DNA from 3 places in the Clostridium sp. Marseille-Q7071 genome. Region 3 is predicted to be linked to each of the others. Evidence: riboswitches for the same ligand, from Rfam matches in the RefSeq annotation. Region 3 holds a riboswitch; each other region holds the start of a gene.

Region 1 (10,157 bases), 4.5 Mb from region 3:
TGAATTTGGGCAAAAGGATAAAGTTGTTGGTGTAGGTTATCTTAATCAATCCTTTTCAAAATATGCTAATCAAATTAACCAGATGCCAATTATTACAGAATCGTGCAATTATCTAAAGAAGCTGTACTTGCATTGAAACCTGACATTATCTATTCCATATCTTCAGCTTTTAAAGAAGAATTATTGGGGGATATTTCTTTTTGGAATGACAGGGGTATTCAAGTACTTTCCGCTGTAAACTTTACAATAGGACGCAGCATCGAGGAATATTTTACGGAAATTAAGAATTTTGGAATGGCTTTTAATGTTAGGGGTGAGACCGATATATATCTAAAAGAGCAGAACTCTAGAATCAATAATGTTAAAAGGATAGCTCAAGGTGCTAAAGAAACTCCAAAGGTATTGCTTATTGGAAGTGCACGAGAAACCTATTATTACTATCCACCTTCTTGGTGCATTATTGATGAAATGATTGAAGGTGCAGGCGGAGAATATATGAAATTGTCAGAGAATGGATATATCGAGATGTCAATTGAGGCAATTATTGCTGCTAATCCGGAAAAAATTATTATCACAGAATTTCAGGAGCCTAACAGTGAGATGATAAAAAACAAACTACTTTCAAACGAAAGACTCAAAAATGTCAGTGCAATAAAAACAGGAAATGTAATGGTGGCAGAATATACAAATTCGATAAATGGTGGTCTTCAACTTGCTGATCTATATGAAGATGTAGCAGCATTTATTCATCCTGAATTATTTGGGGGAAGGGAAAAATGATATTAAAGATAAAACAAAGCGATAGGAAAGATACTTCAACAAATTTTGAGTCTGTATTAAAAAGCCGATATATGTTTAATTCAATAATCCTTTTATTAATTGTCACTATTGTATTTTCTATTATTATTTCAGTATCTATAGGGCAAGTGTCTATTCCTTTTAATGAATCCTGTAGAATATTGATTTATAAATTAACAGGTATACAAATTGGGAATCTTAGTCAACTTACGTCAGGAATGTTTGTAGATATTATTTGGCAGATTCGTTTTCCAAGAGTATTGTTAGCAATGATTGTTGGTTCAGGGCTTGCTTTATGTGGAGCTGTTATGCAAGCTTCTGTACAAAATCCATTGGCTGATCCATATATATTGGGTATTTCCTCAGGTGCTTCTTTAGGAGCAACATTTTCTATAATGATAGGTTTTGCTAGTACAAGTATTATCGGTGAGATGGGGATTGCTTTTTGGGCATTTATTGGAGCTTTAGGAGCTGCTATTTTGGTCTTGGTGCTCTCGAGTATTGGTGGCAAAATGTCTTCTGTCAAGTTAGTTCTTGCTGGAACAGTAATTAATGCGTTATGTAGTGCATTTTCAAATTTTATTGTTTATTTTGCAAAAGACTCAGAAGGAATTCGTTCTATAACTTTTTGGACAATGGGTAGTCTTGCTTCTGCCAAGTGGGAGGATTTACCCTTAATCGGAACGGTTGTGATGATAGCTATTATTTTTTCTTGTTACAATCAAGAATAATGAACACAATGTTAGTGGGCGATGAAGCTGCAGTTACTTTAGGAATTAATCTTAATTTTTATAGAAGGCTTTATATGGTTATTTCATCTATAGTTACAGGTGTAATTGTAGCAACATGCGGTATCATTGGATTCGTTGGTTTAATTATTCCTCATATAGTTAGAAGTGTTGTTGGTTCTGATCATAAGCGGCTTTTACCAGCAGGTATCCTTACTAGTGCGATTTTCCTTATTTGGACAGATATATTGGCAAGAACAATCATACCAAAAGGTGAATTGCCAATTGGTATTGTCACAGCTCTTCTTGGTGCTCCTATGTTTATGTATATGTTAATTAAGAAAAGTTACGGATTTGGAGGAAAATAATATGAATTTAAAAGTTGATAATATGCAAGTTGCACTTTCAGGAGCTGATATTATAAAAGACATTTCTCTCTATGTTGGTAGTGGACAATTTGTTGGTATTATTGGGCCTTTTAATGGATGTGGAAAATCCACTTTGTTAAAAAGTATATATAAAGTAATTAAGCCTAAACAAGGATCGGTATTTTTAGATGAGAAAGATGTTTTAAAATCTAGTCCAAAGTCAATTTCCAAAACAATGGGAGTTGTTGGACAATTTAATGATATGAGTTTTGACTTTACTGTATATGAAATGGTCATGATGGGTAGAACCCCTCACAAAAATTTAATGCAATCAAATAATAAAAGTGATTATGAAATTGTTAATGAAGCCCTTAAGAAAGTAGATTTAGTTTCATATTCAAATAGAAGTTATCTAACTCTTTCCGGCGGTGAAAAACAAAGAGTTATATTAGCTAGAGCTATTGCTCAGCAACCTAAATTTTTAATACTTGATGAACCAACAAATCATTTAGATATTAAATACCAATTACAAATTTTATCAATTGTTAAGTCTTTAAAAGTTGGCACTTTGGCTGCATTACATGATCTTTCTCTTGCTGCAACCTATTGTGATATTTTATATGTTTTAAAAAGTGGAGAAGTAATTGCAAATGGAGTTCCTAATGAAATTCTAACAAAAGAGCTTATAAAGCACGTATATGAAATTGATTGTGAAATTTATAAGAATCCTGTAACTGGTGGACTAGCTATTGCTTACAATCCTATATTAAATTGAACATAATTTATTTCAATAATTTAAAGATATATAGATTACTTTAAATTATGTGAAAAAAGAAAAAATGCTATTCTAGAAGACGAAATTTAAGTTTTTAACTTAAATAGATATTTGGAGGTGTTTGATTTGGAAACTGATATGACAAAAGGGAAGCCAATGAAGATGATCATTCGATTTGCAATTCCAATGTTTATTGGTAATTTGTTTCAGCAATTTTATAATATTGTTGATACAATTATTGTGGGTCGATTTGTGGGAAAAGAGGCATTAGCTGCTGTTGGTTCATCCTTTGCAATTATGACATTTGTGACATCTATTTTGATTGGGCTTTCTATGGGAGCGTCTGCACTTTTTTCTCAACTTTTTGGTGCAAAGCGATATGAAGAATTGAAAAAAGCAATTTCAACTTCCTTTATATTTATTTTTATTATAAGCATTACGCTTACGGTAATAACATCTCTATTTATGGGGCAAATAATTCAGTTGTTTCAAATGCCACCAGAAACAAGAGCATATGCTGCTGATTATTTGAGATTTATATTTGCAGGGCTAATTTTTTCAGGAGTTTATAATGCATTTTCTTTTTTACTTAGAGCTATTGGCGATTCCAAATCCCCACTTTACTTTTTAATTTTATCTGCTGTAATCAATATAATTTTAGACTTGGTTTTTACTATAATATTAAATATGGAAGTAACAGGTGTTGCATTGGCAACATTTATTGCTCAGGTATTTCAGCGGTTAGCTGTGCTGTGTATGCAATTAAACGTATAGATTTTATTAAATTTAAGCGTCAAGATATTGTATTTGATAGGCAGATGTTTAAAACAGTTGCTAGTTATTCTATTTTAACTGCTGTACAACAATCTGCATCAAGCTTTGGTATGATGATGATTCAAAGTATCGTTAATACTTTTGGTGCTATAGTAATGGCGGTACTTTGCAGCTGCTTCAAAGATTGATTCTTTTGCTAATATACCTATGCAGGATTTTGGTAATGCTTTTTCTACCTATGTTGCGCAAAATAAAGGTGCAGGAAATATGAAAAGAATTCGTGAAGGGATCCGTGGTGTTTCAAAAGTTATAGTTATATTTTCGCTGGCTATTTCTATACTGGTTTTTGTTTTTGCACCACAGTTGGTATTAATTTTCGTTAAGAAGGAAGCTATTGATGTTATTGAAGTTAGCGTGTATTATTTACGTATTGTATGTGTTACTTATACATTGCTTGGATTTTTACAAATGTTTTATGGGTTTTATCGTGGACTTGGCGAAGTTAATGTGTCTATTATTCTCACTTTTGTTTCCCAAGGAACTAGAGTACTCTTGGCATATGGTCTTGCAATAACACCTTTAGGATTTACTGGGATATGTTTAGCAATTCCTATTGGATGGTTTTTATCAGATACCTTAGGTATTTTTACGTATAAAAAAATTATGGGGAGAGAGGAAGGGATAGTAATTTAGAATTTATTAAGTTTATTTAATAGAGACTTTGACTGAAAATAAATTGCAATTACTTTTGACTTAAAATAAGTTATACCTAGATTATGTATATATTGCAAAAGACATCCTTATAGAGTGTCTTTTTGTAATATATGTAAGATTTGTGGGAAAATTTTCTCCTTAATATAATTTACAGTAGCAATGTTGACAGGGAAATGACATTATGTTAGTATTTATCTAGTAAACTTAATAATAAAATATTTACTCTTATCAAGAGAGGTGGAGGGAAACGGGCCCTGTGAAACCCGGCAACCGGTGCGTATGTACAACGGTGCCAATTCCTGCGGAAGTAATTCTGCAAGATAAGAGAGTGCAAGTATGTATATTTAGCCTCTTCTTATCTAAGAAGAGTTTTTTTATTTTATAAACGTAGTGAGGAGGAGATTAAGAAATGAGAAGATTATTTACTTCAGAGTCAGTTACAGAAGGACATCCAGATAAAATGTGTGATCAAATATCAGATGCGGTTTTAGATAGTATATTAGAGAACGATCCTAATGCTAGAGTAGCTTGTGAAACAGCAGTAACTACTGGTATGGTTATGGTTATGGGAGAGATAACTACTAATTGTTATGTAGATATTCCAAAGGTAGTTAGAAAAACTGTAGAAGAAATAGGGTATACAAGGGCTAAATTTGGATTTGATTGCAATACTTGTGCTGTATTAACATCTATTGATGAACAATCTCCAGATATAGCTCAAGGTGTTGATGAGGCAATAGAAAAAAGAGGACAAGAAAAAGAGGAAATTGAAGCTGTAGGAGCTGGAGATCAGGGAATGATGTTTGGATTTGCTACATCTGAAACTGAAGAATATATGCCTCTTCCAATAGCTATGGCTCATAGATTATCAAGAAGATTGGCAGAAATTAGAAAAAACGGAACTTTATCATATTTAAGACCAGATGGAAAAACTCAAGTTACAGTTGAATATGAGGATGAAAAACCAGTAAGAATAGATACAATAGTTATATCAACTCAACATTGCCCAGATGTTTCTCAAGAGCAAATTTATGAAGACTTAATGAAACATGTTATAAATGCTATAGTACCATCTGAATTATTAGATGAAAATACTAAATACTATATTAATCCAACTGGAAAGTTTGTTATAGGTGGACCACAAGGTGATTCAGGATTAACAGGAAGAAAAATAATTGTTGACACTTATGGTGGATACGGAAGACATGGCGGTGGAGCATTCTCAGGAAAAGATCCAACAAAAGTTGACCGTTCAGCTGCATATGCTGCAAGATGGGTGGCTAAAAATCTAGTAGCTGCAGGAGTTGCATATAAACTAGAAGTAGAACTTGCATACGCTATAGGAGTAGCTAATCCTGTATCAATTGAAGTTGATACTTTTGGAACAGGAAAGGTATCAGATGATAAGATTGTCGAAATAATTAAAGAAGTATTCGATTTAAGACCTGGTGCTATAATAAAAGAATTAGAATTAAGAAGACCGATATACAGACAAACAGCTGCTTATGGACACTTCGGAAGAACAGACTTAGATCTTCCATGGGAAAAATTAAGTAAAGTAGCTCAAATTAGAAGATATATATAGTAATAAAACCCTGTACTTGATTTAGTACAGGGTTTTATTTTATATATAATGCTACATATATTAATCATTAAATAGAAAATTGTTAATTTACATTTAAAAGGTTTGTAATGATTCTGAAATGGTAAAAATATATTATGAATAGGGTATATTATATTTAATTCACAATTTACAATGCAAAATTCACAATTAATGCAAAATTCACAATTATGGACATTTCTCAGCAGAATCTGAGAAATTTAAAATTGATTTATTTTTAAAGTGACATAGTCACTTTAATTAAAAGATCTATTTAAAGAAATTAATTTACAGAATTAATTTCAACTATAGTTGTCAATTGTCAATTCTTAATTCTCCATTGATTAAACTATTCCCTAGAGGTGAAGAACTAATTTTTCCCTTAATTGTGAATTGTGCATTATTTTAGGTTGTACATTGAAATACTTTAATAAGGCAATTAGATTTATCTATATATTGGGTTTAAAATTAGAAACCCTATAAGGGGCTATGTTATAATTAATCAAAAGAAGAATTTTTAGGAGAGATTTTCATGACAGATATAACAGGGATAATAGATGATATTGTCTTTAAAAATGAGGATAATGGTTATACCATTGCCAATATAAGAAATGGTAATATTAAAAAAACTATTGTAGGTATAATCCCTTATATTAGTGAAGGTCAGCATTATAAGGTAACTGGAGAGTGGGTAATTCATCCTAAATTTGGTGAACAGCTAAAAGTACTAAGTATTGAAGAAATTTTACCAAGTAGTATTTTAGGGATAGAGAAGTATTTAGCTAGTGGGGTTATCTCAGGAATAGGACCTGTTACTGCAAAAAAGATAGTTGATTTTTTTGGAGAAAGAACTTTAGAAGTTTTAGATAATAATATAGAGCGATTAAGAGAAATTAATGGTATAGGGGAGAAAAAAATTGAACTTATAATGAAATCTTATTCCTCACAAAAAGAACTTAGAAGCATTATGATTTTTTTTCAAACCTATGGAATCTCCGCTAATCAATGTATGAAAATATATAAAAGATTTGGAGCAAATTCTGTAGGAATTGTTAAAGAAAATCCATATATATTAACAGAAACTATATCAGGAATAGGTTTTAAAACAGCAGACAATATAGCAAAAAATTTAGGCATAGATAAAGATTCTCCTTTTAGAATTAAAAGTGGAATAAGATATGTTGTAAATGAATTTTGCCTTTTAGGAAACACATATATGCCATTAGAGAGGCTTATTGTTAGGTGTAAAGAGATTTTATCTGTTGATGAAGAAAACATTCAAAAATCCGTATATGATAGTGTTTTAGAAGGAAAATTAAAGATAGAGAATATATATGGAGAAAGTGCAGTTTTTACTATTCCATATCTTTATGCAGAATTGGGTGTAACAAGAAAAATTGTTGAACTTGCATCAAATTCCTATGATGAGTTAGAGGTTAATGGAGAAAAGGAAATAAAGTCTTTTGAAAAAGAAAATAATTTAAAGTTTGCAAAATCACAAATTGAGGCTATAAAAGGAGCAATATCTTATGGGGTTGAAGTTATTACAGGAGGTCCTGGCACAGGAAAGACTACAATAATTAACTGTATTGTTAGCATATTTGAAAAGGCTGGTATGAAGGTATTTATGGCTGCGCCTACAGGTCGTGCTGCAAAAAGAATGACAGAAGCTACTGGAAGAGAAGCCAAAACTATTCATAGACTTTTAGAGATAGGTGCAGGAGAAGAAGGTATTGAACTTTTGAGAGATGAAAGTAGTCCTCTTGTATGTGATGTTCTAATAGTAGATGAGGCTTCAATGATAGATATTAATTTAATGAATAACCTTTTAGGAGCAATATCATTGGGCACAAGATTAATAATAGTAGGAGATGTAGATCAACTTCCATCTGTAGGTCCAGGAAATGTGCTTAGAGATATTATAGAGAGTAATTCTATAAGGACTGTAAGACTTAATGAAATATTTAGACAGGGTAAAGAAAGTATGATAACAGTAAATGCTCACTTAATTAATGATGGTAAAATGCCTATGTTAAATAAAAAAGGTAGCGATTTTTATTTTATAGAATGTTATGATACAGAAAAGATATTAGAACAAATTATATCTTTAATAAATACTAGACTTCCCAAATTTAATAGATCATGGGATAAAACAAAGCACATACAAATTTTATCTCCTATGAAAAAGGGTATAGTTGGAATAGATAATTTGAATAGAGAGCTTCAAAATATATTAAATCCTCAATCAAAAGATAAATTGGAAAAGGAATTTAGAGATATAGTTTTTAGAATTGGTGATAAGGTAATGCAAACAAAAAATAATTATACTTTAAAGTGGAATAAATATAATACAGAAGACGAAGCTACTGGTGTTGGGGTATTTAATGGTGATGTAGGCTATATAATTGATATTAAAGAAGAAAATGATACAGTTGTAGTTAGTTTTGAAGATGATAAAATTGTAGAGTACGACTCTGTATTTTTAGATGAACTTACACTTGCCTATGCAATAACTATACATAAGAGTCAAGGTAGTGAATTTCCTGTAGTTATAATGCCAATGTTTATGGGGCCACCACTACTTATGAATAGAAACTTATTATATACAGGTATAACCAGAGCAAAACAAATGGTTGTTCTTGTAGGTTCGCAAAAAGCTATTAGTTTTATGAAAGATAATGATAGAACTTTTGAAAGATATTCAGGACTAAAATGGAGAATAGAAGAAATATTTGATATATGATTTGAGGAGATAACTATGGCTATAAATATAAACATGTTTAGAGGTAAGGAAGAAGTAAGTCAAGATATATTAAGATATTGTCGAAATAAACATGATAGATTAAATGTTATTTCTTATTTTTATAATACAGCTACAATTTTTTTAGCTACCATATTCTATTATTTAAATAATAGTAAATCTATAGTGTATATAACTAATGAAGTTGAAGATAAAATAGAGATTCTAAATCATATTAATAAAGAAAAATATGTGTATTTAAAAGACTCATCACAGGAAGTTAAAGATAAGATGATTATATGTAACTATAATAGGGCATTATACTTAGGTAATAGATATGATTTAATTATCTTTGATGATTTAGGATATATGCCACTTCAAGATAAAAAGAGTATAGAAAGAATTCTAATTGGGCTTTGTAGTGATAGTGGAATAGCTATTTCATATTCTATTGAATCTGTGTTTTTAAAGGATGATAATATATATTTTCCTATGAATAAGAATAAAACACCACTAATTGAACCAAGAGTAATTACTACGAGAATTAACATAAATGAAGATTTACCATTAGCAGCTTATGAATATTTAACTTGGGCTATATCTTTAAATAGAAGAACTATAATATATGTACCAGATAAGGTTAAAGTTCTAAATATTTATAGTTATATGGATAAATTAAAAAGAAAATTAACAGAAAATATATATTACCATATAAAAGACAAAAAAGATAAGACATATGTTAAAAAATTTTTATTTTCAAATAATAGTATTTTAATTACCGATGATTATGATGAGTTTCATGAAGATTTAAATAATATTAATGTAATAGTATTTTTTGCAGATGATAAAATTTATGATTATAAAACTCTAGTTTATATTACAAGTAAGGTAGAAAGAGCGGAATCATTAGAACGAGGAGAAGTGATTTTTCTTTGTAAAGAAGAAACACAAGATATACATAAGGCTAAATTTATAATGAGAGAATTAAATAGGAAAGCGTGGGAAGAAGGATTTTTAAAGTTTTAAAATATTTAATACATTGTATATCTTTAGTAATATATCCGACGAAAGAACAATGCATTATATGTAAATCTTATACTAAAGATAAAATAATATGTAATAGTTGTGAAAGCAAAATAAAGTTTATTAATAAGAGTTTTTATATAATAAGGGAAAATAAGAGATATAAATGCTATATTATAGCAAAGCATGATGACATTATTAAAAAACTTGTATTGTCTTTAAAATATTTTAATAATTATTTAGCAGCAGAGCTTTTAGGTAATTATATGAGTGATTTAATTGAGAAAGAAGCTTTAAAAGTTGATATAATTACTTTTGTACCTATAAGTAAAAATGTAAGAAGAAAAAGAGGATATAATCAAGCTAAACTTCTAGCTCAGGTAGCATCTTCTAAAATTAATAAACCTTGCTTAGATATATTAGAAAAATTCAAAGAAACTAAGGATCAAATAGGATTAGATAAGGAAGAAAGATGGAGCAATGTTTGTGATTGTTTTAAGTTTAATGAGAAGTTATGTATTAAGGGAAAAAATATTTTATTAATTGATGATGTTATAACTACTGGGGCCACAGCTGTAAATTGTGTAAAATTATTAAAAAAATTTGGAGCTGGAAGAGTATACATCTTGACTGCTTC
Region 2 (10,157 bases), 4.4 Mb from region 3:
CCCGCAAATTTAAGTTGTGCTTCTGAAAAAGCTTGTCTACTTAAACATTTCTTATTTTCATAGCAATTATTGGTTGGTTCCACAAATCCTAGATATACTAAAATATTATTTTCAGTATTAATATGATTTATTTCTTTAAGAACTTCCTCCACTTTTTCTTCATTTTCCCTATCTACATTTATTCTTACAGATATTCTATTGATGTATTTTTTAATAATATCTAAATTAGAAATTATTTTGTCATAAGTTCCTTGTCCACCTAAAAGAAATCTTCTCTTATCATGGGTATCTTTTGGTCCATCTAACGTTATCTGCATAGATAAAATATTACATTCCTTTAATTTCTTAGCAATATCTTCTGTTATACCAAATCCATTGCTAATCATCTGCCCAATATAAGTAATATTCTTTTCTTCACAAATCTTAATTATCTCTTTAGACATCTTTTCAATCACATCCATCGCTAAAAGAGGTTCCCCTCCATACCAAACAATTGATAAAGTATGTATACTTGATGAATGTTGTTTTATTAATTCTATTATTTGTTTCTGTATATCTTCATCCATTACAGTAGTATTTCTACTATTTTTTTCATAGCAATACACACATCCAAAATTACAATTTAATGTAGGCGCTATAGTAAGTCCTAGTGAAGTTGTCCCAAATCTACTTTTAAATAATGAATATCTTATTTCTTTTAGTTCATCATAATCATCCTGTACAATAAATCCCCCATATTCCAAATCATTAAGTAATTCTTCACTAATGCTATTTTTTTCTTTCTCAAAATCTAAAAATTTATTTAAATCTTTCTTATCCATCAAAGCTAATGAATTAGTTCTAGCGTTATAAGCCACTACTTTTTTCTCATCTCTTTCAAAATCAAAGAAAAAATTGTATCTAGATTTTTTCATATTATTTTTCCCTCGCTTTCTGCTTTGTATCTATATATTCTATATTGTTGAATTTTTTCCTTCTTATGTAATTATTTTTTTAATATTCAAAAGTAATTGTTATAAATTCATCTTATTTTATTGAAAATTATTTAAAATATACAATTTAATAAGCTTATTTACTAAATTTAACTCTAAATTACATATTAAAAAAGTTAAATAAATATGAGATTTAAACCAAAAAAAAATTTGAAGGGGCTGTTTTAGAATTAATTTAAAAAATTAATTCTAAAACAGCCCCTTTGCATCAATACATTATAAAATTCCTTAAAATGACGGTATTATACTTCCATTATATTTCTCTTCTATAAATTTTTTAATTTTTTCTGAAGCTATAGCTTCACATAGAGCTTTTATATCTTCTTTATCTTCATTTCCACTTTTAACTGCTATTATATTAGCATAAGGTGATTCCTTATCTTCAATTACTATAGCATCTTTAGTAGGATTTAAATTAGCTTGCAGTGCATAATTTGTATTAATTATAGAAGCTTCCACATCATCTAAAGTTCTTGAGAGTTGAGGTGCATCTATTTCTTGTATCTTTATATTCTTAGGATTCTCTACTATATCTAATTTAGAAACTAAATCTTTGTTTTGAAGTTTTATAATTTTATTTTCCTCTAATAGTTTTAATGCTCTTGATCCATTAGTAGGATCATTTGGTATTGTTATAGTTATACCGTCTTTTAATTCATCTAAGTTTTTTATTTTCTTTGAATATAATCCTAATGGCTCTAAATGAACTTTATTTAATGCAACTATATTAGTTTTGTGATTCTTATTAAATTCTTCGAGATATGGAATATGTTGAAAAAAGTTTGCGTCCAGCTCACCATCTTCTACTGCTCTGTTAGGTAATACATAGTCGGAAAAAACTTTAATTTCAAGCTCATATCCTTTTTCTTTTAATATTGGTTTAACTTCCTCTAATATTTCTGCATGAGGTACTGCTGTTGCACCTACTGTTAATTTTTTACTATCAGCTTTTTTCCCACATGCTCCTAATGTAAAGACTAATAAACCACTCAATATTATTGTTAAAATTTTTTTCATTTAAATTACCTCCCTATTATTTCAATTTCTTATAAACTATATTTCCAAAGGATTGAATGCATTGTACTAAAAGTATTAATACAATAATCGTATATATCATTACCTTTTCATTAAACATGTTGTATCCATACATTATAGCAACAGAGCCTAATCCTCCTGCCCCTACTGCACCAGCCATTGCTGAATATCCTATGATAGTGATTGTAGTTAAAGTTATAGCTGATATTATAGAAGGCATAGCTTCCTTTACTATTACTTTAAATAATATTTGAAAGTTGCTGGCTCCAAAGGATTTGGCTGCTTCTATCAATGATTTATCTACCTCATTTAATGCTGACTCTACTACCCTTGCGACAAAAGGTGCCGCTCCTATAGTTAAAGGTACAATCGCTGCTTTTTCACCAATTATTGATCCTGTTAAAACTTTAGTCAAAGGAATTATGGCTATTATTAATATTATAAAAGGAAATGATCTTAAAATATTTATAACCACATCTAGAGCTTTATATATTAATCTATTAGGCTTTAATCCATCTCTATTAGTAACTGTCAATACTAATGCTAATAAAAACCCCAATATTACAGCAAATATTGTAGACCAAAATACCATATATAAAGTCTCTAAAAAACCTTTTAATAATATACCTTTTAATAGGGTTATAATCTCACTACTCATTATTAATCACCTCCCAAGATATATTTCTAGTTGAAAGATAATCAATAACTTTTTCTTTATTACAATTATCAATATTAATTACGAGACTTCCTAGCACATCGTCTCTAAATCTTTCAAGCTTTCCCCACACTATAGACATATCAATATTTAATTCTCTTGCCATAGAAGTTATAATGCTTTCATTAGATGCTTCTTTAGGAAAAAATATTTTTATATTTACTCCACTAGCTGGAACAATTTCTTCCTCTCCTATCAATCTTTTTAAAGCTTTAGGCGGCTTTATAAAAAGCTCTTCAACCTCTCCCATCTCTACTATTTCTCCACTCTCCATAATTGCAACCCTATTACAAGCTTCTCTTATTACTTCCATTTGATGAGTAACTATAATTATAGTTATGTTAAGTCTTTCATTAATCTCTCTAAGAAGATTTAGTATATCCTTAGTTGTTTTTGGATCCAATGCAGAAGTTGCTTCATCACATAAAAGTATATGCGGATCTAAAGCTAATGCCCTAGCTATTGCTACTCTTTGTTTTTGTCCTCCACTAAGCTCTTTAGGTTTAGAATTAACTTTATCTTCTAAATTAACTACCTTTAATAGTTCTAAAACTTTTGACTTTATATAATTTTTATCAAATCCCCAGCATTCTAATGGTAACGCAATATTTTCAAATACAGTTTTCCTTTCAAGAAGAGAAAAATTTTGAAAAATCATTCCTAAATTTTTTCTAAATTCTCTCAGTTCCTTTCCTTGCAAGTTATTTATTTCTCTATTTTCTATTTTTATAATGCCACTATCATACTTTTCTAGTTTATTTAGACATCTTAGTAATGTAGACTTACCTACACCACTATGACCAACTATGCCAAATATTTCTCCTTTATTTATCTTTAAGTTTATATCCTTCAGTACTTTTAAGTCTCCGAAGCTTTTTTCTACTGACAAAATTTCTATCAAAAGTATCACCCCTTTTTTTAGTACATAATTTGCTATACACTATATCTATTTCATAATTGTGAATAATTTTTAATATTACTAAAAACTTTTTTCTATCATAAAAGAAATCAATAAAGTTCTAGATATAAATTACTAATTATTATAATTAGCTGCTTATATTCTAAGATACTTATTTAGTATCTTCAAAAATTGACTTGTGAATGTATCACTACAGCTTTCATTTTATTATTTCATCAGAATATAGTAATAACTCAAACTTAAGTCGAATTTTATATCTTACTAGCAGGAAATAGATATTGTATCTTAATTAATTGTTTTATCTTATATATATTAGATGATAAATATTATCTAAAAATAGTAAATATTGTATAATAAATATTATTCGCGAATAAATAAATTAAAGCCCGAGGAAATCCTCGGGCTTGATATACCAAAGTATCCTCATCTCTCAACATAACGTTGCAGGATTTAGCACCAATGTACATAATGTACTGGTTGCCGGGTTTCATAGGGCCAGTCCCTCCACCACTCTTAATAAGTGTTATTATTTTTTTATTATTTTTTTCTTACATACTATTCTATATCTATTTTAAATTTTTTTCAAGTACTTTTAATTTTTTTTCAATTTTAATTTGAGTTTTTTTAGTCCTTCTCCTAAATAATCCTTATATACAACCATTAACAGAATGATTTCACCTATTCCTATAAGTATATAAACTAAGTTAACTTCCATAAAAGTTGAGTATAATACGTAGAGTGTTAATGCTACGGTCATTATAGAGAATTCCTTTATATGATAGTTAACTCTAAAATGCTTTAAAGATATAAAAGTTCTCATAGCAAAGAATATTATATAAGAAATTCCTGTTGAAATAGCTGCACCTTTTGCACCATATATAGGTACTAATATAATATTACCTATTATATTAGCTATGCATGATACTGCTGCAATATATATATGTGATCTAGGATTTTTAAGGAAATTAATTCCCATAACAGTAGTTTCAGATATTGTGTACATTATTGGCATAAAACTTAAGAATGGAATTAAGAAAATAGCACTTCTATATTCTTTACCAAGTAATAATATTATTAAATCTCTAAATAATATTAGAAGTATGCCTCCAAGCATCATTACCACTGTTATTAATAAGTTCATTTTCTCAAAAAACTTTGTATCATTAGGATCTTTTTCATAACGTTCAAATGCTACTGGAACCCAAAATGTTGTAAAAGAACTTTGAATTATATTTAATATAGAAATAATTTTAAAAGCTGATCCATATATTCCAACTTCATTCAAGTCATTAAAATGTTTAATCGCTATTTTATCTGCTGATTGGAAAAGCCAAGTGATTACAAAAGTAAATAGCAATGGTATTCCATATTCTAATATTTCTTTTTGACTTCTCTTATAATCTTTTTTATTTAAAGTAAATATGTTCCAATAATTAAGTTCTACCACTACCCCCACCAATGTAACTACAAGATTAGAGAAAAAGGCTGCATAAGCTAGTGTTCTAAAATCTCTGTTAAAAAATCCTGCTGATAGAAGTATAAATATTAAATTTGAAACTTTCTGTGCTATTAAAAGTGCAGAATATGCTTTTCCCTTTTGCTGCATTCTAATTAGCATAGTTGCAAATCTATTAAGTATTAGAAATGTTGTATGTACTATTAATAATATAATTATTCTTATACTATATTCTCCAAATAAATAGTTAGATATTTGTTTGCCAAATAAAACTAATATCAATATAGAAGCTATATTTAGTATAAAAGGAATTTTTAAACAACTAAAGAGTAAGTTCTTTCTGTCCTCCTCTTTCTCTTCATAAAAAAATCTAACAAAGGCTTGGTCTATTCCACAAATTATAAAAGCCATTGTTATATTTGTGTATAACTCAAACATTGAAAATTTACCAAATTCCTCTGGTGATAAAAGTCTAGTAGTTATAGGAGTTGTTACAACTGCTATAAGAATGCTAATCCAACTTCCAATGGAAAAAGATAAAAACTTACTTATCAAACTATCCTTCTTCATAATAGTTCTCCTTCATTTAACGTTCTCTTTATAGTTGTCTTAAAAGACATATAACTTTATTTTATACTTCTATATTATTATGTCAATATTTTAGTTCCCTTAACATATAGTCATAATGGTTAAAAAGTTGTTGTATATCTAAGTATAGCTATGCCTTTAAATATTTTAATTAACAACTTTGTCAATGGAGAATTGACGAGGACAATTGACATTTAAGGTCGAAATTAATTCTCAATTAGTTAAAGCATCTTAATTTTTCATATAATAAATTAAGATGTTTTTAATTTTGCTGTAGTATATATAAACTATTTCTTAATATACTTTTTAATAAATATTGATATTCCCCTATTTATATAATCTTTATAAAGTATATATAATAATAAAAGCTCTCCAATTCCTATAAATATATAAATCATATTAACCTTATTAAAAGTTGCATATAGTACATAAGATGTAAATGCCAATGTTATAATTGAAAATTTCTTTAAGTGATAATTTACTTTAAAATGCTTTAGTGAAATAGAAGTTCTCATTATAAAAAATATAATGTTAGAAAGCCCTGTAGAAATAGCTGCTCCCTTTCCTCCATACATAGGAACTAATATGATATTCCCTATTAAGTTTAATACAAGACATACTACTGAAATATGAATATGAGCTTTAGGATTTTTAAGAAAATTAATTCCTATAACAGTTGTTTCAGATATGGCGTACATTATTGGCATAAGTGTTAAAAATGGAATAATAAATCTTGCTACTCTATATTCTACCAAGAATAAGTATTATTAAATCTCTAAAAAGTATTAAGAGTATTCCTCCTAAAAACATGACTATGGTTATAATTTGATTCATGTTCTCAAAAAATTTTACATTTTCAGGTTCATTTTTATATTTTTCAAAAGCCACAGGTGTCCAAAATGTAGAAAAAGAACTTTTAACTATATCAATTATTGTTATAACAAATAATGCTGAACCATAAATTCCAACTTCTGATTTTTTACAAAAATACTCTATAGTTCCTATATCTGCCGTTTGAAATAAAATTGATATTAATGTTGTAAAAGCTAATGGAACGCCATAATTTAAAATTTCTTTTTGAGCTTTACCATTTTGGTGATTTTTTAAAGTGAAAGGATTCCATATTTCTAATTCTACCAATATAGCAATAAGTGTCATTACTAAATTTGAGAAAAAAGCTGCATATGCTAAGGTCATAAAATTACTACCATATCTAATACTATAAACTATTATAAAAATTAAATTTGAGATTTTCTGTGCTACTACTAACGCTGAAAAAGTTTTTCCTTTTTGCTTCATTCTAATTATGGTTGTGGAAAACCTATTAAGTATTAAGAAAGTAGTATGTAGCCCTAATAGTATAATTATTCTTTTATTACCTTCAAATAAATATGAGCTAATAGCATTTCCAAATATAATTAAAAATAATATAGAAATAAGATTAACTATAAAAGGCGTTTTTAAACATTTAAAAAGTAAATTCTTTCTATGATTTTCACCATCATCATAAAAAAATCTAATAAAAGCACTATCAGTACCACAAATAATACAAGCCATAGCAACGCTTGTATACATTTCAAACATTTTAAAAACACCTAAATCGTGAGTTTTTATAAGTCTTGTGATAATCATTGATTGAAAAAATCCTATTATAATAGCTATCCAGCTTCCAATAGAAAATGATAAAAATTTTTTAAATAAATTATTATTACTCATAATTAAACCCCTTAAATCCTATCTAGTAAAATCCATTATAAAAAATAATGGAGACTTTAATTTTATAATTTAAAAAAATAAACTAAACTATAAGGCTTAGTTTAAACAAGATTATTCTATAACTTTTATACCTATATTCTACTTTTGTGCTTTAAACCCTTTTCTACAAAATTTTAATCCTTATACATAAATTCTTTATATTTTGAACAATATATAGTTATAAAGAGTATTAAGGAGGTTTTCTCATGAAGAAAAAATCCATTCCTCTAGTTTATCCATTAGAATCTGAAAACCATAATAATTTTCATAGTATCTCCTATGATATTGAATTATCTTATGAAAAAAAAGATACGATAAAAGATTGGACTTATCATTATTTACCTGTGGAAAATCATTGCAATTGTGATTTTAATACCAATGTATATTTAAATGAATTTCATGAAGATCTATCTATTGATAGTAAAGATACAAACTATATACATAATGATTATGAATACTATTCAAAGTATTAAGAATAAAAATTTCATTTCATAAATCCTACCTAATATATAAAAAACGTGAGTTTAAAAACTCACGTTTTTTATATATTAGGTAGAATGAAAAAATATTTATAAATGTTAAAACACATTTTTAATTTCTAAAGTACAAAATTTATTTTCAACTATTAGCTTATATCTCTTATTCACTCTAACTTATTCATTACATATTGTTTTAAGTTACCTAATTTTTCTTCACAAGATTTAAGAGAATTTCCTCTAGCTGATATATAAATTTTTATCTTAGGTTCTGTACCAGAAGGTCTTATAACAATCCAAGAGCCATCCTCCAATATAAACTTGATAACATTTGATTTAGGTAAACTTATATTCTTTATATTATTATTCTCTAAAGTCTTAGCAAATCCTAATTTATAGTCTTCAATTTCTTTTACATTGTATTTACTTATGCGAGTTATATCTTTCCTAAAAGAATTCATTATATTATTAATTTTATTTACTCCTTCAATTCCATTAAACTCTAAAGATATTAATTCTTCTTTATAATATCCATACTCTTCATAAAGCTTTGTTAAGGCTTCATATAATGATATACCTTTAGTTTTATAATAAAGTGCCATCTCACATACAAGCATTGCCCCAATTATTCCATCTTTGTCTCTTACAAAATCTCCACATAAATATCCATAACTTTCTTCAAAGCCAAAAATAAATTTTTTAATCTTTAATTCCTCGATAAGCTCGCCTATATATTTAAAGCCTGTAAGAACTTCTAAAATTTCTACTTCAAATTCTTCACCTATAGGTTTAACCATGTCCGTAGTTACAATGGTTTTAATTATTACCCCATTAGAAGGAATCTCATTTATTTCTCTTAATGAGGTTAAAATATAATGACTTAAAAGTGTTCCTAATTCATTTCCTGTTAATAGTTTATATTCTCCTGTATGGTATTTAGCCATAACACCTATCCTATCACAATCAGGGTCTGTCCCTAATATAACATCAGGGTTAATATCTTTAGCCAATTCTAAGGCTATATTAAAAACCTTGGGATTCTCTGGATTAGGATAAGGTGCCGTTGGAAAATTTCCATCAGGTTTTTCCTGATCTTTAACTACAAAAGTATTTTTATAACCTAGTTCCTTAAATAACCTTCTAATAGGAACATTTCCTGCACCATGTAGCGGAGTATAAATAATATTTAATTCTCTACTATTTTCTTTTATTAATTGCTTTCTTATAGTTACATTTTTAACCTTTTGTAAATAAGAAGAATATATATCTTCTCCAATATAATTTAATAACCCTTTGTTTAAAGCCTCATTCTTTGAAATCTTTTTTATATCATCGAAATCTTTAATTAAACTAATATGGTATAGAATTTCTTCTGCTGCTTTATCAGTTATCTGAACTCCACTTTCATTATAAACTTTATAACCGTTGTATTCTTTAAGATTGTGAGAAGCAGTTATAACTATACCAGCTTTACAATTTAATTCCCTAACAGCATAAGAAAGAATAGGTGTTGAAGTTAAAGTATCAAATATATATACCTTTATATTATTTCCACAAAAAACTCTGGCTGCAAACTCTGAGAATTCATAAGACATATGCCTTGAATCATATGCTATAGCTATAGAAATATTTTCTTTATATTTTTTTGTTAGATAATTGCTTAAACCTTCTGTTACCTTGCCTATAGTATAAATATTTAATCTATTAGTACCTGCCCCTATAATTCCCCTTAATCCTCCAGTGCCAAAATCTAAATCCTTGTAAAATCTATCTTTTATTTCATTTTCATCAATGGCTTTAAGCTCAAATTTTGTTTTTTCATCTACTGAATTAGAATTCAACCATAAATTATACTTTTCTTTATATAGCATATTTCCTCCTAATTTTAATTAATAAAAGCTATATTAAAAAACCGTTACTAAACTTTATTTACTATATAGATCTCCAAAATAACTATTCAAAAGTATAATGAATATTTTAGTATACTGGTTAATTACCTTTTAAACATGCCTTGTTTAAAAATAAAGGCATCAATTTCCATAGAGAAAAGAAACATGTACACATTGTAGTACATGTTTCTTATATCAGTATATGAAAAACCGTCAAAATATTGCATATTTTCCACAAAATATTATTTTAAACTATTCTACTTTCTCTTCAGTTTCTTCAACTTCTTCTTTTATTTCAGGATTAAAAAACTCTAATTCATCCTCATCAAGCT
Region 3 (10,157 bases):
GCAGTTTCATTATTAGAGGCATATTCTGACCATGGAATTATAACTTCGTGATGATTTTCTACAATATAAATTTTCTTTCCTCTTACTACTTTTTCAGTTACTTTATCTGTTTTCAACAATAATCACTCCTTTAAAAATACTCTACAATTTTCGACATTATATAACATATCATATCTTTAATAAAAGGAAAAGTGTCCTTTGGGAGATGGTTATGTTGTGAAAAAATTTTTATCATCACGGCTGGTTTTAATTAGTTTTCAATCTTAATATATTATTCATTAGAAGTATTATAAAACTAGCTTTAATGAAAAACCTCACTTAGAAGCAATACGGTGAGATAGTTGTATTTTATCAAAAATGTAGAAATGGGTTGTGGTAAAATATTCATATAAAAATTACAAAATAAAAAATAACATTTGACTTATGCAGATAGTACTTTAAATACAGAAATTGAAGAATGTCTACGAGCATTATTAAAGAAGAATGAGTGTTATCCTGAAGTAATATTTAAAGATGCTCCAGTTGATGTTAGGGATTATTTGATAGAACAAGTTAATAGAGGCTCAGATACTTTAAGTTTAAATCATATGTTAGGAGCTTTACCTTGGATTGGTGATAAAAGAGTCATAAATTTATTTTATCACACAACACAGAATACTCAGTACTTCAGTGCCGAGACGAATGTGCCATAAACTTCTCGTTGGAAATGTAGAAGAAGACTTAAAGAATATAATAAATTAACTTGTAAATGATAATGTTATAACCATTGTAGAAATGGAAACTAACAAAGACCATATACATTTGCTAATAGAGTGTACTCCACAACACTATATACTTAATATTCTAAAATCATTAAAAGGTATATCTGCAAGAAGAATGTTTTAGTTGCATCCTGAACTTTAAAATAGATTATGGGGTGGACATATGTGGAACCCGAGCTACTTCGTAGCCACTATAAGTGAAAATACAGAAGAACAAATAAGAAAATATATTCAAAATCAACAGAAAAAATAAAGGAGGAATTTCTCTAGTGGCAAACTACGTTTTGACACTTCCATTGAAAACGGAAAAGTGGCAAGAAGATATATTAGAAAAAAGATTGAATATTGCTCGTCAAATCTACAATACTTGTCTTGGAGAGATTCTTTCAAGATATAGATTAATGCAAAGACAAAAAGAATATGGTCTTGCAATGAAAATGGAAAAAGGTAAAAAACGTAATGCAATGTTCAATAAACTTAGAAAAGATTTTGGTGTAACTAAGTTTGATCTAAACAAATATGTGAAACCTATGGGGCAAAAGTTTAAACAAAACTTAGGTTCTCAAATGGTTCAAGAAATCGCAGAACGTTCTTTTACTTCTTTTGAAAAACTAATGTTTGGAGAAGCTAAGAAAGTTAGATTTAAAGATTTCAGTAAGTTCTATTCTGTACGTGAAAAAGGAAATATCACAGGCTTTAGATATTTTGAAGATAGAAACGTAATGGAATGGCTTGGGCTAACAATGCCAGTAATCATAAAAAGAAATGACGAGTATGCAAATCAATGTTTTTTAGATAAATTAAAGTTTTGCAAACTTGTCAAAAAAGTTATCCGCGGTAAAAATAGATATTTTGTTCAAATGACTTTCGAGGGTGTTCCACCAAAAAAGAACAACCGTAAGGTTTCTACTGATGAAAATTCTCGTGTAGGCCTAGATATTGGTACTTCTACTCTTGCTATAGCAAGTGAAAAAGAAGTTAAAATATTAGAACTTGCAGAAGATATAAATATAGACGAAAAACTTAAAAGAGCTCTTCAAAGAAAACTTGATAGACAACGTAGAGCAAATAATCCTAACAAATATAATGAAGATGGCACAATTAAAGTAGGAAATCGTGACAAATGGGTTCAAAGTAAAAGTTATATCAAAACTAAATTTGCACTTTCTGAAATTCAAAGGAAAATAGCCGATAAGAGAAAACAATCTCATAATAAACTTGCTAATCACATACTTTCTCTTGGTCTTGATGTAAGAGTTGAAACTATGAATTTTAAAGGACTTCAAAAAAAGGCAAAAGAAATTACTATAAATGAGAAAACTGGAAAGATTAATCGCAAGAAAAGATTTGGAAAATCTCTTAGTAACAAAGCCCCGAGTATGCTTATAACTCTTATAGATAAGAAACTTCAATACTACAGTCTTTCAATTAAGAAAATAAATACTTACAAAGTTAAAGCAAGTCAATTTGAACACTTCACAGAAACTTATGTTAAAAAGCCATTATCAAAACGTTGGAATGAATTTGAACAAGGAAATATTCAAAGAGATATGTATTCTGCATTTCTAATAATGAATACAAAGGATAACTTAAAAGAAGTAGATATAGATAGAGCAAATGCAACTTTTGAAAACTTCTTCAAGTTGCATAATAAAGAAATAAAAAGAATTAGAAAATTAGATAAAAAACAAATAAGTAGCATAGGACTCTAAAAGTCTATACTACTTTGGGGCATATGGTTTTGAACCGAGCCAATATGATAAACCCCGTAGGGTGATAATAGTTTCAACGGAAACTTTGCCCGATAAAGTCTTAGGGAAACCAAGCCAGTATTTGGTGTTAACCGATATTGCTTTAGCAATTATCGGCTATCCAAAAGAAGTTTGGATAGTACCTAAGAACCTTATGACTTTAGTCGTGAGAGATTCAGCTGCGAAGAATGTAATATAGCTGTTACAAATTATCAACAGTCTTAGCAGTTACATAAATTAGAGGTGTTAGGATAGTGATAAGAAAAAGTAAGATGTTTTTATTGGTTTTAGAACTTCATCTTAACCCTTCATTTTTCTAAAAGCTAGTGGTGTTTTTCCGTGAACTTTTTAAACATTTTTACGAAGTTTCCACTATAATTATATCCAAGGATTTTAGATATTTCATCAATACTTAATTCTGTTGTAGTTAATAGATTTTCTGCCATTGTCATTTTAATGGAAGTAGTATATTGACTAATACACATATGATATTTTGCTAAAAAGCCTGCTTTTAATTTTTGTTCATTTAGAAATACCATTTTACTTAAGCTTTTAATGGTAGGAGGATTGCAGGCTTCTTTTGTTAAAATATTGTGGGCTTTTTGTATTGCATTGGAATCTGAGGCAGTTAAAGTAATATGCCTATTTTTCCCCATTTTAATATGACCATAATTTAATGACAAACTCCTTTCATTTGATATTTCTATCATTCTATGATAATTTTAGTTAGCTAATTATATTATCGCTTAAAATTAAAAACACCCTACATTTCTGCAGAGTTCCGTAAATTCAATAACGATTCGCTACTGAGTTTTAATTTTTGTTCTGGCTTTAAAGGTAACAGCTGAGTCTCGTTCAACCTAGAAATTTAATGCGAATTCCCATAATAAATACTAAAAATAAAACGAATAGTATAGCCAAAACAAAAAGCACTATACCTATCACTATCAGTACCTTATCTAATTTTTCTGAATTGAATACCTTTCTTAAAGTTGTATAAATCAGTATGCCTAAGATTCCACCAAGAGTGTTAGTCAAGAGATCAGTTATATCCGTAGCGCCGACCGCTAAAATGGATTGACTCACTTCAATAAAAAGACTAAACAATAAAATATAGATGGCATTTTTAACCATTGAACTTTTTTTGTTCACTATTTCTATCAAAATACCTAAGGGAACAAAAATAATAATATTGTAGACAACTTCTTTGACGCCACCTGACGCTCCAAATGGTATCAAGTTAATATGTCGTAATTGCTCACCAGAAAATACTCGATTAAGTACATCATTCAGCGAAACTGAAAATTTAAAAAGCAATATCCAGATCAAAACGATGAAGTAAAGATATAAAAGAATTTTACCTGCTTTTTTCATGTGAATGCCTCCTTCGTATTTGAATGCTTTATTTATTATATCACGAGGTGTCGAGTCAATTTAGCATTTATACAAAAATAAGCGCCAAGGAATATGCTGGGGAGTGTATCAGACTTTTCAACAGCAGTAGCAACTAGACAGCAATAATTAATTTAGGACTTATACTATTTGTTAAGTGGAATGTAAGAGAACTGGAATAAAATTTTATTTAGAAAAGTGTTGACAATTACTGTTATGGATAATATAATAAATCCAATAACTAAATATAACTTATCTAGAGCGGTGGAGGGACTGGCCCAATGATACCCGACAACCAGCATTCTCATTCGAATGAAATGGTGTTAATTCCTACAGATTGTAAAATCTGAAAGATAAGGACGATAGCAAATTTTATGATACAATTTATTGTTTATTAAAGTTAATCATGCTGTTTTCCTTATAGGAAAGCAGCTTTTTTATTATATAAAAGAATTAAAGAATTAAAATATTAATAACTAAATATAACTTATCCAGAGTGGCGGAGGAACTGGTCCTATGAAGCCCGACAACCAGCATTCTCATTCGAATGTAGTGGTGTTAATTCCTGCAGATTGTGAAATCTGAGAGATAAGGATGTCAGCAAATTTTATGATACAATTTATTGTTTATTAAAGTTAATCATGCTGCTTTCCTTATAGGAGAGCAGCTTTTTTATTACATAAAAGAATTAAATAATTAAAATGTTAATAACTAAATATAACTTATCCAGAGTGGTGGAGGGACTGGCCCAATGATACCCGACAACCAGCATTCTCATTCGAATGTAGTGGTGTCAATTCCTGCAGATTGTAAAATCTGAGAGATAAGGATGTCAGCAAATTTTATAATGCAATTTTATTGCTTATTAAATTTAATCATTGCTGTTTTCCTTATAGGAGAACAGCTTTTTTTTATAGTGTTTGATTAAATATATTAATAAAAATGTGAATTGAAAGGATGATTAAAATGAAATCAAAAAAAATACTATCATTAGCAGCGGCGCTTGCATTAAGTTTAGGCCTAATAGCATGTGGAAAGACTAATGACCTAAAAACTACAACTGATGCTCCGGCAAAAGACATAATAGTAGGTGTGTGTGCTGGACCTTATGGTGACATGTTTAAAGATGCAATTCAACCTTCCCTAGAAGAAAAGGGCTATAAGATAACTATTAAGGAATTTAGTGATTATGTTCAACCCAACAAAGCACTTGCAAATAAAGAAATTAACCTCAATATGTTTCAGCATTCTGTGTATCTTGAGAAATTTGGCGCTGGAAATAATTTAAATTTAACTGCAATTGCAGAAATACCAACAGCAGGTATGGGAGTTTATTCAAATAAAGTTAAATCCTTAGATGAACTAAAAGAAGGTGCTCTAGTTACAATACCGGATGATCCTACAAATTTAACAAGAGCATTAAAGGTACTAGAAGCTGCAGGGCTTATTACAATAGATCCTAAAGTTGAAAATTCAATAGCAACAGAAAAAGATCTTTCAGAGAATCCCAAAAAGCTTGAGTTTAAGCTTATAGAAGCACCACAGCTTCCAAGGACTTTAGATAGCGCAGATTTAGCAGTTATAAATGGGAACTTTGCAATTGCTGCAGGACTTAACCCTAGCGAAGCTTTATATAATGAAAAACTTAGTGATGGATATATAAATGTTATAGCAGTAAGAACAGAAGATGCAGATTCTCAGTTATCAAAAGATGTATTAGAGGTAGTTAAATCTTCTAAGTTTAAATCAGTAATTGATGATCCTAAGGGACAATATAAAGCTTTTCAAAAGCCAGCTGATTATTAATAAAAAGGAGTCATGTTGAATGATAGAACTTAAAAATATTAATGTGAAATTCAAACAAAAAAGCGATGAACTTCATGCTGTTTCAGATGTTTCCCTCAGAATTAAAAGAGGGGATATATTCGGAATAGTTGGTTCAAGTGGTGCTGGAAAAAGTACATTATTACGAACAATTAATCTTTTAGAGAAGCCTTCCAGTGGGGAAATAATGATCAATAATAAAAACATTATAAATTATAAAGGGAAAGAATTAAGAGAATTAAGACGAGGAATAGGCATGATATTTCAGCACTTTAATTTAGTTTTAAACAAAACTGTTTATGAGAATATTGGATTTTCACTTAAAACTGCTGGTAAAACTAAAGAAGAAATCAATATTAGGGTTAATGAACTTCTTCAGGTTGTTGGATTAAAAGATAAAGCTGAGGTCTACCCTTCAAAATTAAGCGGAGGACAAAAGCAAAGAGTAGGAATTGCAAGAGCAATGGCTAATAATGCCAAAATATTATTGTGTGATGAACCAACCTCAGCACTTGACCTTGAAACTACAGCATCTATTTTAAAGCTTCTCAAAGATATAAATGAACAATTTGGAATGACCATTGTAATTATTACTCATGAATTAGAGGTCATAAAGTCAATATGTAATAGAGTTGCAGTAATGGATAAAGGAAAAGTTGTAGAAGAAAGGCTGGTTTACGATTTATTTGCAAATCCTCAAAATGAATATACAAAACAGCTTTTAGCACATTCCTCAAATTTTCAGTTGCCAGAAGAACTTATTAAGAGTTTAAAAGGTCACATTGTAAAGCTTAAATATGTTGGAGAAACTGCTACAGAGCCTATATTATCGACACTTTCAAGTAAGTACAATGTGATTTTCAGCATACTTCAAGGAAAAATAGAGTACATTGGAGATTTACCTATGGGAACATTGTATATAACCATCAGCGGCAATGATGAAAGTATAGCTGAAGCTATTCAATATTTAAAAAATAACACATATAGTACGGAGGTGATTAGACATGTTATCCAATAATTTTAACCTTTTTGAAGAATTAATATTAGCACTTAATGAAACTTTTATTATGGTTTCTGTTTCACTAATAGTTTCCATAATAATTGGCGGGCTCCTTGGACTTTTACTTTTTTTAAGTTCTAACCACTTATTTTTTAAAAACAGGATGTTAAATGGAGTTTCAGGGATCATTATAAATGTTACAAGATCAATACCATTTATAATACTTTTAGTACTGCTTATACCAATTAGCAGCGCAATTATGCATACAACCATTGGTCCAGCTGCAGTTATAGTGCCACTTTCAGTATCAGCAATAGCTTTTTATGCAAGGCTTTCAGAAGCTTCATTTAGTGAGGTAAATATGGGGGTTTTAGAGGCAGGAGTAGCCTCTGGTGCTAAATCCATAGAGATAATAATTCACATACTTATACCAGAAGCTCTTCCGCAGCTTATAAATGGAATTACTATAACAGCTATTTCTCTTATTGGATTTTCAGCTATGGCAGGTACTGTAGGGGGAGGTGGTATAGGCAATTTAGCAATTAGATATGGTTATCAACGTTACAATACCACAGTAATGCTAACTTGTGTTGGTGTATTAATCATAATAGTTCAAGGCTTGCAATTGTTAGGTGATTTTTCTGCAAAGCAAGTAAATAAAAAATAAATGTAGGGGGTTTTTAATAATGAGTGAGAAAAAATATTGGGATGAAGAAATAGAAACATTACCAAGGGCAGAGCTTGAGGCGTTACAAGAAAGGGAACTTAAAGAAATATTAGAATTGTCATATAGCAACTCTACGTACTATAAAGAAGCTTTTGATGCAGCTGGGGTAAAACCTTCTGATTTTCAAAAACTTTCAGACATAACTAAATTTCCATTTGTAGATAAACAAATAGAACGTAAACGCCAAACTAAAAGCCCGATTTTGGGAGATATGGTTGCTGTAAGTGAAGATGAAGTGGTTTTCGTTTCTGCTTCAAGCGGATCAACTGGAGTTCCTACCCTAAGTCCTTTTACAAAACAGGATTTTGATGAATTTCAAGATGTAGAAAGCAGACTTTTTTATGCAGCAGGCATGAGGAAAAATGATAGATATGTGCATGCACTTAACTTTTCACTTTTTGTAGGAGGACCAGATGTTATTGGTGCTCAAAACCTTGGTGCACTATGTATCTGGGCAGGAACAATTCCTTCAGAAAGACTTTTATTCATTTTAAAGGAGTTTCAACCAACAGTAATTTGGACAACGCCCTCATATGCCTGGTTTTTAGGAGAAACTGCTAAGAAAAATGGAATTGATCCAGCTAAAGATTTATCAATAAATAAAATTATAGTTGCAGGAGAAGCTGGCGGGTCCATTGATGCAACAAGAGATGCCATTGAGGAGCTTTGGGGAGCAAAGGTTTATGATTTCTTTGGAATATCTGATATATTTGGTGCTTGTGCAGGTATGTGTGAAGCTAGAAATGGACTTCATATTGCAGAAGACCACCTGCTAGTTGAAGTCTTAGATTTAGAAACAGGAACACCAGTAGCTGATGGTGAACGCGGAGAGATAGTACTTACCACTTTAAGAAAAAAAGCACGTCCTATGATTCGATTTAGGACAGGCGATATTGGTATTGTTGACAGAAGTCCATGTATTTGTGGAAGAACACATGCAAGAATAAATGTAGTTGGAAGACTGGATGATATGTTCATAGTTTCAGGAGTTAATGTATTCCCTAGTGATATAGAATTTGTTCTTCGCAAACTTAAAGGAATTACGGGGGAATATGTAATCCGCATTTTAGAAGAAAGTTTTACTATTAAATATATAGTAGAAATAGAAAAATCAATAGACAACAATGAATCTGATGAAGAAGTAAAAGCTAAGGTTTCTGCAGCACTTAAAGCAAGATTAGGAGTGAAGCCAAAAGATGTAGTAGTGCTAGAGGATGGAACTTTGCCAAGGGCTACTCATAAGGCTAAACGTCTTATAGATGAAAGAAAAGTAAATTATACTATTTGAAAATAAGAAAAAAATTAAAGACGAGTTATTAAATTTTAAAAAGGAAGTGTATTATGGTGAATTTGAGCAATAGAACAGATTGTTTCACTGAGTCAATAATTAGAAAAATGACAAGAATTTCAAATGAATATAATGCAGTAAACCTATCACAAGGATTTCCAGACTTTGATCCACCTAAAGAATTATTAGATTCTTTAAGTGATACTGTATACAAAGATATTCATCAATATTCCATTACTTGGGGGGCGCAGAACTTTAGGGAATCACTTGCGAAAAAACAGTCAAAATTTATGGGGATAAACATTGATCCAAATAGTGAGATTGTTGTAACTTGTGGAAGTACAGAAGCAATGATGGTAGCAATGATGACAGTTTGCAATCAAGGGGATAAGGTTATAGTCTTTTCACCTTTTTATGAAAATTATACTGCAGATACTATTTTATCAGGAGCAGAACCTATATTTGTTTCCTTACGTTCACCAGATTATAATTTTGATGTTTCTGAATTGGAAGCAGCTTTTAAACAAAATCCTAAAGCTATTATACTCTGTAATCCATCAAATCCAACTGGAAAAGTATTTACTTATGATGAACTTAAAATTATCGCTGATTTAGCAGAAAAATATGATACTTTTGTAATTACAGATGAGGTCTATGAGCATATAATCTATGCTCCACATAAGCACACATATTTTGCATCACTTCCAAATATGTTTGAGAGAACTATTTCTTGTAGTTCTTTATCAAAAACATATTCAATAACTGGGTGGAGATTAGGATACATTATAGCTCCGGCAACAATTGTTAATGTAGCAAAAAAAGTTCATGATTTTCTTACAGTTGGAGCAGCGGCACCTTTGCAAGAGGCAGCGGTTACAGCTTTGAATTTTGAGGATACTTATTATGAAGAGTTACAAAAGACTTATACAAAGAAGAGAGATTTATTTTTAAGAGGGCTTGACGATATAGGATTAACCTATACAACCCCACAAGGTGCTTACTATATAATGATTGATGTCTCAGAATTTAGCAGGGACAATGATGTTAAGTTTTGTGAGTGGTTAGCAAAAGAAGTTGGTGTTGCTGCAGTACCTGGTTCGAGCTTCTTTAGAGAAGAAGTTAATCATTTAATAAGGCTTCATTTCGCTAAAAAGACAGAGACATTAGAAGAGGCGCTTAACCGTCTTTCTTTATTAAAACATAAGGCAAGGGGATTAGGATTATGATTGAAATAAGATGGCATGGCAGAGGTGGTCAAGGAGCATTTACTGCAGCAAAAATTTTAGGTGCTTCTGCCTCTTTATTTGAAAATAAATATTCACTTGCTTTTCCATCCTTTGGTCCAGAAAGAAGAGGAGCGCCAATACAGTCCTTTACTAAAATTGATGATAAGAAAATTATTGATAGAAGTGAA

The links. A riboswitch is a leader RNA that binds a small molecule or an ion and turns the genes downstream of it on or off. The one in region 3 is predicted to bind S-adenosylmethionine.
Region 1: linked by a shared signal. The riboswitch ahead of metK (methionine adenosyltransferase) and the one ahead of ACWPW7_RS22555 (MetQ/NlpA family ABC transporter substrate-binding protein) in region 3 are both predicted to bind S-adenosylmethionine.
Region 2: linked by a shared signal. The riboswitch ahead of ACWPW7_RS01605 (methionine ABC transporter ATP-binding protein) and the one ahead of ACWPW7_RS22555 (MetQ/NlpA family ABC transporter substrate-binding protein) in region 3 are both predicted to bind S-adenosylmethionine.

The regions. Positions count from the first base shown of each region.
Region 1 is NZ_CBCOPR010000001.1:230,474-240,630, reverse strand. Features, by position in the region: gene ACWPW7_RS01075 (hypothetical protein) at 1-136, shown strand, start outside; gene ACWPW7_RS01070 (ABC transporter substrate-binding protein) at 103-780, shown strand; partial or broken gene ACWPW7_RS01065 (FecCD family ABC transporter permease) at 852-1,894, shown strand; gene ACWPW7_RS01060 (ABC transporter ATP-binding protein) at 1,896-2,669, shown strand; partial or broken gene ACWPW7_RS01055 (MATE family efflux transporter) at 2,796-4,136, shown strand; SAM riboswitch class I at 4,380-4,484, shown strand; gene metK (methionine adenosyltransferase) at 4,567-5,742, shown strand; gene recD2 (SF1B family DNA helicase RecD2) at 6,290-8,500, shown strand; gene ACWPW7_RS01040 (hypothetical protein) at 8,516-9,523, shown strand; gene ACWPW7_RS01035 (ComF family protein) at 9,496-10,157, shown strand, end outside.
Region 2 is NZ_CBCOPR010000001.1:349,429-359,585, forward strand. Features, by position in the region: gene ACWPW7_RS01590 (radical SAM protein) at 1-914, opposite strand, end outside; gene ACWPW7_RS01595 (MetQ/NlpA family ABC transporter substrate-binding protein) at 1,221-2,009, opposite strand; gene ACWPW7_RS01600 (methionine ABC transporter permease) at 2,026-2,685, opposite strand; gene ACWPW7_RS01605 (methionine ABC transporter ATP-binding protein) at 2,678-3,643, opposite strand; SAM riboswitch class I at 4,082-4,184, opposite strand; gene ACWPW7_RS01610 (lipopolysaccharide biosynthesis protein) at 4,254-5,687, opposite strand; gene ACWPW7_RS01615 (hypothetical protein) at 5,993-6,412, opposite strand; gene ACWPW7_RS01620 (oligosaccharide flippase family protein) at 6,447-7,421, opposite strand; gene ACWPW7_RS01625 (hypothetical protein) at 7,667-7,933, shown strand; gene ACWPW7_RS01630 (phospho-sugar mutase) at 8,104-9,807, opposite strand; gene ACWPW7_RS01635 (hypothetical protein) at 10,078-10,157, opposite strand, start outside.
Region 3 is NZ_CBCOPR010000001.1:4,744,749-4,754,905, reverse strand. Features, by position in the region: gene ACWPW7_RS22585 (UPF0489 family protein) at 1-116, opposite strand, end outside; gene ACWPW7_RS22580 (hypothetical protein) at 417-692, shown strand; partial or broken gene tnpA (IS200/IS605 family transposase) at 631-1,014, shown strand; gene ACWPW7_RS22570 (RNA-guided endonuclease TnpB family protein) at 1,031-2,473, shown strand; partial or broken gene ACWPW7_RS22565 (helix-turn-helix domain-containing protein) at 2,813-3,189, opposite strand; gene ACWPW7_RS22560 (VanZ family protein) at 3,368-3,886, opposite strand; SAM riboswitch class I at 4,154-4,264, shown strand; SAM riboswitch class I at 4,389-4,499, shown strand; SAM riboswitch class I at 4,624-4,734, shown strand; gene ACWPW7_RS22555 (MetQ/NlpA family ABC transporter substrate-binding protein) at 4,871-5,710, shown strand; gene ACWPW7_RS22550 (methionine ABC transporter ATP-binding protein) at 5,730-6,746, shown strand; gene ACWPW7_RS22545 (methionine ABC transporter permease) at 6,733-7,395, shown strand; gene ACWPW7_RS22540 (phenylacetate--CoA ligase family protein) at 7,415-8,743, shown strand; gene ACWPW7_RS22535 (pyridoxal phosphate-dependent aminotransferase) at 8,797-9,969, shown strand; gene ACWPW7_RS22530 (2-oxoacid:acceptor oxidoreductase family protein) at 9,966-10,157, shown strand, end outside.